Regions from separate parts of the Bacillus sp. BC08 genome, predicted to be linked through region 4. Evidence: riboswitches for the same ligand, from Rfam matches in the RefSeq annotation. Region 4 holds a riboswitch; each other region holds the start of a gene.

Region 1 (3,163 bases), on a different contig from region 4:
GTTGTTGCTATTTTCGGTATCGCTTGGATGGGAGATACTTTCTTTAACGGAAACTTAAATATGATTCAAGGATCAATTCAACACCTAGTAACAAGTGCACCATGGCTATTTGCCATCGCATTATTCATTCTATCTATTTTACTATACAGTCAAGCCGCAACAGTACGTGCTTTAATGCCTCTTGGATTATCACTCGGTATTCCACCAGCACTACTAATCGCGATGTTCCCTGCAGTAAATGGATACTTCTTCATTCCAAACTATGGAACAATTGTTGCTGCCATTAACTTTGATCGCACTGGTACAACTGGCATTGGTAAATATGTTTTAAACCATAGCTTTATGATTCCAGGTCTAATCGCAACGTTCACTTCTATCGGAATTGGAATGCTCTTAATTTCAATTATGTTTTAAAGAAAAAGCACAAACCTACAATTGTAAAAGGTTTGTGCTTTTTTAATCAAACGTTTGTTTAAATATTTTTAACCGACCATTCTTCCATTATGTTCTTTACTATTTGTGTGAAGTTTCTTTTTCCTACAAACTCCTGTTTACTTCCTCCACTAACTTCTTCGTACTTTCATACGCAGATTCCGCTAAACTAATCGCAGAAATAACTGAAACACCGTCCGCCCCTGCTTCTATAACTGAAGCTGTATTTTCAATTGTAATGCCACCAATCCCAACGATTGGTGTTGTAATTCCTTGTTCTCTAAAATGAGCTAAACCTTTCGTTCCTTGAACTGCTTTCGTATCTTTTTTCGTACTCGTTGGAAAAACAGGGCCAACACCTAAATAATCAGCTCCGTTTTCAATTGCCCAGCGTGCTTCTTCAATTGTATGTGTAGATACACCAACAATTTTATCCCCCATTTTTTCACGAACAGAAGTAATTCCTTCATCATCTTGTCCAACATGCACGCCATCTGCATCTAACTCGATAGCTAGTTCCACATCATCATTTACAATGAATGGGACACCGTACTCCTTACAAATCGCTTGTAATTCTTTTGCGAAACAAATACGTTTCTCTCCCGTTAAAGCCCCTTCCCCTTTTTCACGGAATTGAAAAATTGTTATACCGCCTTCAAGTGCACCTCTCAACACTTGTAGTGGCTCCTTCGTACAATTGTTACTTCCCATAATAAAGTATACTGATAACAATCTAGACATTTCAGCCTTTGTAATACGCGACATCTAATTTCCCTCCTTACTATATAAGCTCAATCTTCCCATACTTCTCAATATCATCTGAAGTTGTATTCGCTAACTGATTTAAAAATTCAATTTGGAAACTACCAGGTCCCTGCTCCACTGTCTTAGCAGCTGCCAGTTCCGCAGCTACACCATAAAACGTTAATGCAGCTACTGCTGCCTTTACATAATCCTTTTCTACTGCTACAAATGCTCCTATTACAGAAGTTAGTAAACAACCAGTTCCCGTAACTTTCGTTAAAATAGGGTGACCATTTCGAACAAGAATCGTTCGCTCTCCATCTGTAACAACATCTTCTTTTCCAGTAATCACCGCAACTGTATTTAATTCATCAGCTGCCTGCCTTGCAATACTTACGACATTTCCATTTCCAGCACCGACGTCTACCCCTTTGATTTCCCATCTCTCATTAATAACGTTCGCTATTTCAGCTGCATTTCCACGGATAATCGCTAAATCAATTTCGGCCGGAATATGTCTCGCAACTTCTGTTCGATACGATGTTGCTCCTGCACCAACTGGATCAAACAATACTGGTACATTGTTCACATTTGCTGATTTACTCGCAAGTAACATCGCTTCTACTTCTTCAGGACGAAGTGTCCCCATATTTAATACTAACGCTCCAGCAATGCTAGCCATTTCTGCCACTTCTTCTTTTGCATACGCCATTACAGGCGATGCCCCTAACGCTAACAAACCGTTAGCTGTAAAGTTTGTTACAACAACATTTGTAATATTATGAACGAGCGGATTAGATTCTCTCACCAAATCCACTACTTTACTAATTTCTTTCATATTCATTCTTCTCATCCCCTAACTATAGTGATGGGAGATACACAAAAAGACACTTTGCGCGTACGCAAAGTGCCTGAACATGTGCTTTTACACTCTCCCTACGCTGGCATTATCCAACAGGTTCAAATGGTCAATGACGGATTAGTCATACTCTCAGTTTGCATCCACAAACTCCCATGTGTTTAGTATTCATCTACTTCAAAGTCTACTCTTATTCTAGTAAAATAACAAGTTCTTTCCTTTTATAGAATGATAGAGATCATAACTCTCCTGATTCAACCATTCTTCTCCTTTATATAAGTAAAACTCTCACACGTATATTTCATCACAAATAACTCAAACCGTCAGCAAGACTGAATAGAACAAAGATGTATGCTATATTTAACGTATGGAAATTTGAAAGGATGTTTTTAAATATGGCAAAAAGTATTGTAATTGCTGAAAAACCTTCTGTTGCACGTGATATCGCACGTGTACTGAAATGTGATAAAAAAGGGAACGGCTATCTTGAAGGTAGTAAATATATTGTTACTTGGGCTTTAGGTCATCTCGTTACATTAGCTGATCCAGAAAGCTATGATGTGAAATATAAACAATGGAATTTAGAAGATTTACCGATGCTACCTGAGCGTTTGAAATTAACGGTTATTAAACAAACAGGGAAGCAATTTAATGCTGTGAAGAGTCAGCTTCTTAGAAAAGATGTAAATGACATTATTGTAGCGACAGATGCTGGACGTGAGGGAGAATTAGTCGCTCGTTGGATTATTGATAAGGTTCGAGTTAACAAACCAATCAAACGTCTATGGATTTCATCTGTTACTGATAAAGCGATTAAAGATGGATTCGCTAATTTAAAACCAGGTAAAGCATATGACAATTTATACGCTTCAGCAGTTGCACGTTCAGAAGCTGACTGGTATATCGGTCTTAACGCGACTCGCGCTTTAACGACTCGCTTTAATGCCCAGCTGAATTGCGGCCGTGTACAAACACCTACTGTCGCTATGATTGCTAATCGTGAAGATGAAATAAAGAACTTCAAAGCTCAAACTTACTACGGCATCGAAGCACAAACGACGAATCAGTTAAAGCTGACTTGGCAAGATGCTAACGGTAATAGCCGCAGTTTTAATAAAGAAAAAATTG
Region 2 (3,163 bases), on a different contig from region 4:
CAAATCATTGATTTGTCCACAGGTTTAGCAAATGTTGTTGAAGTAAGACCGGGGGAATATTATAAACAACCAGATCTTTGGATGGAAGCATATGATAAAGTAATGAGCACAAAAAAAGCAAACATGACAGTAGTATATGAAGACGCATTGGGATCATGGGTAACGATATTAGAGCCAATTAAAGATGAGAAAGATAATATTGTGGCAATTGTCGCAGCCGATGTAGATGCCTCTATTGTTCCTATGACAAAAGAAAAGTTCATTATACAAGGTTTAATGTTTATTTGTATTTCTGTTTTAATTGCAACGGTTATTCAATTCCTAATCGTACGTAACGCACTTGCTCCATTGCGGGATTTACGTGAAGGATTGCGCCAAGTCGGTGAAGGTGACTTAAGTATTAAATTAGAGGAAAGACCAGATGATATTGGTATTATTAATGCGTATTTTAATAATACCATCGAGAAGTTTAAAGGGATTATAGATAAAGTGAAGCAAACAGCAGAACAGGTTTCCTCATCTTCACAAGAATTGTCAGTGAGTACGAAAGAGAATAGCATGGCAGTCCAAGGAATCGTAAGTTCTATAGTTGAGTTAAGGGCTGGCATTCAATTACAGGAAACTGCAGTACCAAAGTATTTAGATATTATATATGAAATGGAAGATAGGATGGAAGAGATAACTAATACTGCAAAACAAATGGCGAAAGAGTCTGAAGGTACAAAGCATCATTCAGTAAAAGGAAATGGTATTATTGAACAGACGATTAATCAAATGAACATAATACAAAATGCAGTACAAGATTTATCTTCTATTATTTATTCTTTGGAAACAAGATCAAAAGAAATTAGTGATATTGTAACAGTAATTACCGGTATTTCAAATCAAACGAATTCGCTAGCTCTAAATGCTTTTATTAAATCTTCACGTGTTGAGGAAACTGGTGAGGGATTTGTCGTTGTTGCGGATGAAGTGCGTAAATTAGCAGAGCAGACCGAAGTATCAGCAAAAGATATAGCAAAATTAATAGGGGAAACACGAGCTGGTACGGAAGAAGCTGTTGTTTCAATGAAAAATACCTTAAAAGAAGTAGAATCGGGTATGAAACTTGTTGAAAGTAGTGGTGCTTTCTTTGGTGGGGTTTCAAAATCAGCACAATCTGTTACAAATCAGGTTAGAGTTGTTTCTGACAATTCAAGTGATATATTGCAAAATAGCCAAAATATTGTGCGGATTGTAAATGAACTATCACTTATTGCAAATACGTATGCGAATAGTAGTAGTAATGTTGAAGAAAGTATGAAAGAGCAGGAAATGTCTGTACAAGATATTGCGGAATTAGCTAGTTCTTTAAGCTGGCTTTCGCAGGAGTTACAAGAGTTAATAGGAGAATTCAAAAGTTAAATGAAATGATTATACGCGCTTTTGTTTGTTCAATAAAATAAATCATGCTACAATGAAAACGAATTAAGGACCGGGGAGCCAATTGGCTGAGAGGATGTAAACAAACATCGACCCTCAACCTGATCTGGATAATGCCAGCGTAGGGAGTTACTTAAAGTGATGTAGCATATGTTATTCTATAATAACTTGCATACAAGGCTTTCCTACGCAGTAGGAAAGCCTTTTCTTGTTTGAACATTTCATTTTATAAGGGGGATTTTACTATGTCACAACAAGTTACAATTTCATTTTCAGTAGTACCACAAGCGAAGAACAAAGATGTGTATTCTGTTGTTGATAAAGCAATTGAGGTTGTACAACAATCGGGAGTTCGTTATGAAGTAGGGGCAATGGAAACAACGCTGGAAGGAGAATTAGATGTACTTCTTGATGTCATTAAACGTGCGCAACAAGCTTGTGTGGATGCTGGAGCAGAGGAAGTGATTACTTCTATTAAAATCCATTATCGTCCAAGCACTGGTGTAACGATAGATGAAAAGGTTTGGAAGTACCGTGATGAATATGCAAAACCAGAAGCAATCTAAAATAATTACAACTATTTGGCTTATCCTTCTCATTGCGATATGGGAAGGATCTGTTTCATTATTTAAAATTGAACCGTGGATCTTACCCAAGCCTTCTGCCATTGTTCAAGAATTAATTGGAATGAAAGATTTACTATTACCGAATACGATGCAAACGTTACAAGAGGTTCTAATCGGACTGTTTTTTGCGATTTTAATTGGGACAAGTATTGCAATTATTATGGATGTTATCCCTTTATTTCGTATTTTAATAAATCCGTTGCTTGTTATTTCGCAAACGATTCCAATCGTTGTACTTGCACCGTTATTTATTATTTGGTTTGGATATGGAATGCTACCGAAAGTAATGGTAGTAATACTCGTTTGTTTCTTCCCGATTGCACTTAGCATTTTAGAAGGTTTTCAAACGGTAGATAAAAATATGTTGAAGTTGTTGCAAACGATGAAGGCAACGAAATGGCAAGTTTACCAGAAAGTAAAGTTTCCAGCAGTGCTTCCATACTTTTTCTCAGGTTTAAAAATTGCAGTTACATATAGCGTAATGGGAGCGATTATTGGGGAATGGCTCGGTGCCAGTGAAGGATTAGGAGTTATGCTTACAAGAGCTACAAAATCCTTTTTAACAGCCCGAGTATTTGGTGTGGCAGCAATTATTGTTATGGTGACATTATGTCTGTATTTTATCGTGGAGTTTATGGCAAGAATAACAGCACCGTGGATATATAGAAAGGACGGCAGAAAATGAAAAAAGGTTTAAAAGTTATGTTAGCTGCCTTATTAGCAGTAGGTGTGGCTGGATGTAATCCGGCGAAGAAAGAAGAAAGTGCAAGTAAAGATCAAAAAGTAAAAGTAGTATTAGATTGGTTTCCAAATACGAATCATACTGGCTTATATGTAGCGCAAGCGAAAGATTATTATAAAAAGCAAGGCTTAGATGTAGAAATTATTCAGCCTGGTGATAATGTGACAGCGGAGCAAATGATAGCTTCAGGAAAAGCTGACTTCGCAATAAGCGCACAAGAAAATGTAACGTTGGCTCGTGTAGAAGGTATTCCTGTTGTATCTGTCGGAGCGATTATTCAGCATAACACTTCAGCTTTTGCATCGCTTAAGAAAGATAACATGACTTCACCGAAAGATTTTGAAGGTAAACGTTACGGAGGTTGGGGAGGACC
Region 3 (3,163 bases), on a different contig from region 4:
AGCTAACCATCTTGGATGCTTGTAATTCGCTTTCTCTAAAAGAGAAATTACCTGTCCAATTCCTTCATCCATCTGTACACCATATGAAATAATGAATGGCTTTTTCTCGTTTTTATCATTTTCTTTAAGAGTAGCAAGTAGTTCTTCACAGCCTTTTCCGCTTCTTGCAACGACAGGAACGACTGTTACACCTAATCGTTCTGATAATCGTTTTACATCAATTACAATGCCTCTTTGCTTTGCCACATCAACCATATTTAATCCGATTGAGACTGGCTTTCCAAATTCAAGTAATTGCAGCGTTAAATGCATGTTTCGCTCGAATTGTGAAGAATCCACTATATTTAACATATGATGAAATTCATCTGTTAGTAGAAAATTTGTAACGACACCTTCATCACGCGAAACTGGATTCAAATCATAAACACCTGGTAAATCAATTAATGTCCCTTGCTTATCTTTTAATTTACCAACTTTCTTTTCTACTGTTACACCGCTCCAGTTCCCTACATACTCATAAGAACCAGTAAGTGCATTAAATAATGATGTCTTCCCTGTATTTGGATTCCCTAGCAAAGCTACCTTATTCACGCTAATTCCACCTTTATCATTTTCGCGTCACAATGACGAATACTAATTAACTGTCCACGACACTCCAATGTACAAGGACCTTTGAACATCGCCTTTTGCTTCATGCGAAGTTCGCTTCCTTCAGAAAGACCGAAAGCAGCCAATCTTCTCTTTAGTAAATAATCTAAAGACTGAACACTTTTCACTAGCACTTTCTCACCGATTTTAATATCTACTAAGCTCATAACCTTCCCCCTCAGAAGAGAATGATAATTATTTTCAGAAAAATTATAGCACACTCTATTTCAATTGGACTATACCCTTTTGCTTCATATTTATTAACATTTCACTACAATTCTATTTCAATAATTGTCATACTACATTCGTTTGCCATTCTCATCCATTTCGCTTACAATAAACAATAGCAAATAAAGAATCTCGTTATCACTGGGGGAGCCATGCCGCTGAGAGGGAACACTTCGTTCCGACCCTTCGAACCTGTTAGTTAATGCTAACGCAGGGATTGTGCAAACGTCCGAAATACATACCTCTTTTTTATTTACGTATTTCGTATCCTCCTATGATATCTATTCTTTTTTGTACAACTTGGATTTAGGGGGAGACAACATGCGTAACACCAATTTACAAGCGATGATCGAATCTGCAATTCTTGCAGCCTTCGCCTTGGTCATCGACATTTTACCACTTTCAATCAAACTATCAGCAACAGGCGGTTCCATCTCATTCGCTATGATTCCTATTTTTATTATCGCATACCGCTGGGGCTTCAAAATGGCTTTCTTAGGAGGCTTAATTTGGGGATTATTACAAATTGTCGTAGGCGATGCCATTATCGTCACACCAATTCAAGTACTAATTGAATACTTCGTTGCTTTCGCATTCATTGGATTTGCTGGTCTATTCTATCGTCCAATTCAAAAAGCACTTTTAACATCCAATGAAAATAGCTTAGAACAATCCAGTTTAAGTAGCCGTAAAGACAAACCTTTACAAAAACAAAACGAAGGAAAGAAAGTTATTGGTTACATTATTCTTGCTACATTTGTTGGTAGCTTCGCTCGCTACTTCTGTCACTTTATCGCTGGAATTATTTTCTGGGGACAATATGCACCAAAAGGTCAATCAGCAGTTCTATATTCTTTAATATTTAACGGTAGCACAATGATTGGTTCCTATATTCTATGTACCGTTTTACTTATCTTTTTATTTCTTACTTCACCACGTTTATTCAAAAGCATCAATGCTTATCAACTGAACTCGAAGAAAAAGAGCGCTTAATGAGCGCTCTTTTTTTCATATCGTAATATCGATTAAAAATACAATAAATGCACAAAAGAAAATAAATACCATTATACTTAGCCACTTGCTATGCACGGTTCATCGACTCCTTACATAACCTCATTTTCTAACCAGATTATATCGCTTAAAAATAAAGATTAGGTAAAGATAATATGAAAATAAGTTAAAAAAGCGTAGATTACATTGTCTACGCTTTTTTCGATAAATAGAAGTAAAATAATACACCATCTTCTGTATTTTCTGCCCCATATTCAGCATCATGTAGTTCTAAAATGTTCTTTGAAATGGCAAGCCCAAGCCCCGTCCCACCTTGTGAACGCTGACGAGCTGTATCCACGCGATAAAAACGATCCCAAATTTTATCTAATTGTTCTTCTTCAATGTGAGTACCTTTATTTTCAATACATACTTTTATACAATCTTTTTCATCTATTGTAGAAATAATAATATCTTCTTTATTTGGTGTATAACGTATGGCATTCGTAATGAAGTTCACGATGACTTGTTCAATCCGTCCTTGATTTGCGACTACTTCAAATGAGCATATATTTTTATGCACATGCAGTTCTTTTTTCTCTATGTCCACAGAAAGGTGTTCACATATATCTTCAATTACTGTATCAATATAAAATGGATCCTTTTTCATTTTATATGTGCCTGACTCAAATTTAGCTAACTCCAGCATATCCAAAATTAAAGTATCCATTTTGTCTACTTCTCGTTCCATCGCTTGAAAATAGTACTCTTTTTTATGCTCAGCTACTCCATCTTTTAAAATAGAAATACAGCTTTTCATAATACTCAGCGGTGTTTTTAGTTCATGCGAAACACCAGAAATGAATTCTTTCCGCGTATTTTCTAACTTTCTTTCCTTTTCAATATCTTCTTCTAACTGTCCAATATGCGAATGGAGTTTATTCGATAGCACATTAATATTTTTCGATAAATCCCCAATTTCATCTTTTGAAGTAATCGGTATTTTTTCTGTGAAATCTAAGTGCGCTATTTTCTTCGTTGTATCATTTATTTTTAATAACGGCTTTGCAATTTGTTTAGAGTAATAGAACGAAGCTAGAAAAATGAGAACGACTACAAATGCAATGATGTAAATGTAGTAATCTTGCACCATTTGTACAGCTTCATCTACAGGTTGTAAGGAAGCCATCGCATATATATATGTTACAGATCCATCTTTTTCTTTTATCGGTTTCATTAATAATTTATATTTTATATCATTTTTTTCATAATCCATTGTCTTTGTTGAATATTCTAT
Region 4 (3,163 bases):
TTAGGGCACCTAATAGAAAGATGGCATTATAAATATGGGCAATTTTTTGTTTTAGTTGCACTTGAAAGGCTTCCATCATAATTTCTAAAGCAACAAAAGCAATGATAATAGATAAAAATACAGTGTTTGTATTGTAAATGATTAAACAACAGATTAAACCTAAAAAGGCTAAGTATTCAATTAAGAGAGGTATATTGATATTGCGTGGCATACAATTTACCTAACTAAATATGGCAGTGGGTTTACTGCATTTGTTTTTTCAAAATTCCATTCTCCATTGTGTAATTCAAAATGAAGATGTTGCCCGTATGAATGACCTGTGTTTCCCATATGACCTACTAATTGTCCAGCTTGTACTTGATCACCAACTTGTACAGTGCGATCTTTCATGTGAGCATAGACTGTTGTATATAATTTCCCGTTTATTTGATGGGAGATGAACACAACATTGCCATAGCTAGCTGAATAATATGATTTCACAACTTTACCTGCAGCTGCCGCCTGGATAGAGACATTACCTTGAGCTGCGATATCTATACCATAATGCATTTGTTCCCAGCGTATATCAAAGGTTGAGCTAATTCTTCCTTGAGTAGGGAATTTGAACACAGCTGGAATGGAAGTAGGTTGAGCTGTTTGAGCTTGTGATTGTGTTTGATTTTGCATCACATAATGTTTTGCCACGTATCCGTATCCTGTGCCAAAACGAATTTTATACCAAGTTCCCACAGTTTCCACTACTTGTATTTGTGTACCATTTTGTAATGAACCAAGTAGTGCACTATTTGTACTAGCGTTGCTACGTACATTAAGTTTAGGTGTTGCAACTGTGTATTTCGTATTATTTTGAACTGTGATGCCTTTTACTAAAGGCTGTGAACCATTAGACACGAACGCTTTTTGTACGTAACCTGTTTTGCCATTATGTAAAATTTTATACCACTCGCCTTGTTCTTCTTGAATGGTAACGAATTTCCCATTTGGTAATACATCTAAAATTGAAGATTCTAAATTAGGTTCAGAACGAACGTTTAATGCATTGGCATTAACAATGTATTGATTATTAGATTGAAGTTTGTTTTTTAGTAGAATAGCATCTTTTTGTACATAACCGACTTTATTATTAACAGATACTTTATACCAACCATTTGTTGTTTCAAGTATGTTTACTTTCGTATTAAAGCGAATTGTATCAATTGATGAGCTATTTGCGTTATCTTTTGTATGTAAGGCTACTTGATCGACTTTGACATATCCAATTTTCACATTAGATAATTGTTCAGCGTTGGCTGTTTGTACATTTGTTTCTCCCATAGAAGGAAGTAAAGAGGCAATTGCGATAGTAGTTGCTGTTAAAGCAGTAGCTTTCATATTCATATAATAGAGACCTCCTCTAGTTGTATAGTTGTAATTTTATTATAGTATAAAGATATAATATAGTGGGTGTATTCACATAAATGTAATATGAAATCAATATAAAAATAAATTTTTTGAGGATAATAATTCCTTTTTATCCAATTAATTGGGATTAAAATTTCTAAGATAGAATATAAGTATTATATAGTTTCGTTATTTTGTTGACAATTGAGAAAATTAAAACAGTTGATGATGTCTTATTACGATGTTATACTGACAGTGTTAATTTCATAGTTTGCTAGGAGAGCTGGTGTTGCCAGCTGAGAGTAGGCCGTAAGCCTTTGATCCTTTTCATTACCTGATCTAGATTATGCTAGCGTAGGGAAGCAATTCGGACACTAATAATGAGTCCCCGTTTCTTTGCGTATAGAAACGGGGCTTTTTTATTTGAAAATTTCATATTGAAACCACTAGGGGTGCTTGTTGTGCTGAGAGAGGAATAATCCTTAACCCTTATAACACCTGATCTAGGTAATACTAGCGAAGGGAAGTGGAGCAACGAATAAATTATAATTTTATTTGCTGTAACCACTTCTTATTTAGAAGTGGTTTTTTATTTATATACACATACCGGAAGGGGATAGGGAAATGAAATTTTGCGATAGATTATTAGAAACTGTACAACCAGTTTGGGAGATGAGTCATAATCATCCGTTTGTAGTAGGTATGGGGGATGGTACGTTAGAAAAAGATAAGTTTCAGTATTACATTATTCAAGATTATTTATATTTGTTAGATTATGCAAAGCTATATGCGATTGGTGTTGTAAAGGCAACGAATCCACAAGTAATGGGGAAATTCGCTGAACAAATTGATGGAATATTAAATGGAGAAATGACGATTCATAAACAGTATGCAAAAAGGCTTGGAATTTCTATAGAGGAGATAGAGTCAGCAAAACCATCTGCTAAAAATTTAGCTTATACAAATTACATGATGTCTGTATCTCAAAACGGCACACTTGCGGAATTAATAGCAGCACTTCTTCCATGTATGTGGAGCTATTGGGAAATTGGAAAGCGTTTAAATGATATTCCTGGAGCAAGAGATCATGAGTTCTTTGGAGAGTGGATTCAAGGATATAGTTCTGAAGAATACGGTAACCTTTGTATTTGGTTAATAGATTTATTAAATGAAATGGCAGTTGGAAAGTCTGAAAAAGAGCTAGATCGATTAGAGGAGATTTTCCTATATTCCAGTCGATTTGAATATTTATTCTGGGATATGTCCTATCGTAAGGAGATGTGGGGATTTGAGGAGCAAGAACATACTACAGTTTCATAATGTTTCTTTTCATTATGATGAGAAACCAATCATCAATGAATTAAATGCTTCTATACAAGATAAAGAGTTTGTAAGTATTATCGGACCGAGTGGATGTGGGAAAAGTACTTTATTTCGCCTTATTACAGGTTTAGAAGAAGCGAGTACTGGACAGATAGAGTTGACAGAAACAAAGAGCCATCCTGTAGGGTATATGCCCCAAAAAGATATGCTCCTGCCATGGAGAACGATTATTGAGAATGCGGCCTTGCCGCTAGAATGCCAAGGTGTACAGAAGAAAGAAGCACAAATAAAGGCAAAGGAACTGTTACATAAATTTGGCTTACAAGGATATGAGACAAAATATCCGAAAGATTTATCTGGTGGTATGAGGCAACGCGTATCTTTCATTCGAACTTTATTAACAGGCGGGGAGATATTGTTGTTAGATGAACCGTTTAGCGCGTTGGATGCTTTAACGAAG

What was found. A riboswitch is a leader RNA that binds a small molecule or an ion and turns the genes downstream of it on or off. The one in region 4 is predicted to bind thiamine pyrophosphate.
Region 1: linked by a shared signal. The riboswitch ahead of thiM (hydroxyethylthiazole kinase) and the one ahead of tenA (thiaminase II) in region 4 are both predicted to bind thiamine pyrophosphate.
Region 2: linked by a shared signal. The riboswitch ahead of ACXVYO_RS10150 (MTH1187 family thiamine-binding protein) and the one ahead of tenA (thiaminase II) in region 4 are both predicted to bind thiamine pyrophosphate.
Region 3: linked by a shared signal. The riboswitch ahead of ACXVYO_RS18300 (energy-coupled thiamine transporter ThiT) and the one ahead of tenA (thiaminase II) in region 4 are both predicted to bind thiamine pyrophosphate.

What each region holds. Positions count from the first base shown of each region.
Region 1 is NZ_JBTGPA010000030.1:101,474-104,636, forward strand. Features, by position in the region: gene ACXVYO_RS10160 (anaerobic C4-dicarboxylate transporter family protein) at 1-414, shown strand, start outside; gene thiE (thiamine phosphate synthase) at 538-1,197, opposite strand; gene thiM (hydroxyethylthiazole kinase) at 1,214-2,020, opposite strand; TPP riboswitch at 2,093-2,202, opposite strand; gene topB (DNA topoisomerase III) at 2,431-3,163, shown strand, end outside.
Region 2 is NZ_JBTGPA010000030.1:96,564-99,726, reverse strand. Features, by position in the region: gene ACXVYO_RS10155 (methyl-accepting chemotaxis protein) at 1-1,404, shown strand, start outside; TPP riboswitch at 1,466-1,567, shown strand; gene ACXVYO_RS10150 (MTH1187 family thiamine-binding protein) at 1,668-1,988, shown strand; gene ACXVYO_RS10145 (ABC transporter permease) at 1,960-2,733, shown strand; gene ACXVYO_RS10140 (ABC transporter substrate-binding protein) at 2,730-3,163, shown strand, end outside.
Region 3 is NZ_JBTGPA010000035.1:63,720-66,882, reverse strand. Features, by position in the region: gene feoB (ferrous iron transport protein B) at 1-591, opposite strand, end outside; gene ACXVYO_RS18305 (FeoA family protein) at 588-815, opposite strand; TPP riboswitch at 1,010-1,111, shown strand; gene ACXVYO_RS18300 (energy-coupled thiamine transporter ThiT) at 1,198-1,869, shown strand; gene ACXVYO_RS18295 (sensor histidine kinase) at 2,078-3,163, opposite strand, start outside.
Region 4 is NZ_JBTGPA010000034.1:334,604-337,766, reverse strand. Features, by position in the region: gene ACXVYO_RS17830 (hypothetical protein) at 1-211, opposite strand, end outside; gene ACXVYO_RS17825 (SH3 domain-containing protein) at 217-1,377, opposite strand; TPP riboswitch at 1,647-1,758, shown strand; TPP riboswitch at 1,819-1,922, shown strand; gene tenA (thiaminase II) at 2,005-2,700, shown strand; gene ACXVYO_RS17815 (ABC transporter ATP-binding protein) at 2,669-3,163, shown strand, end outside.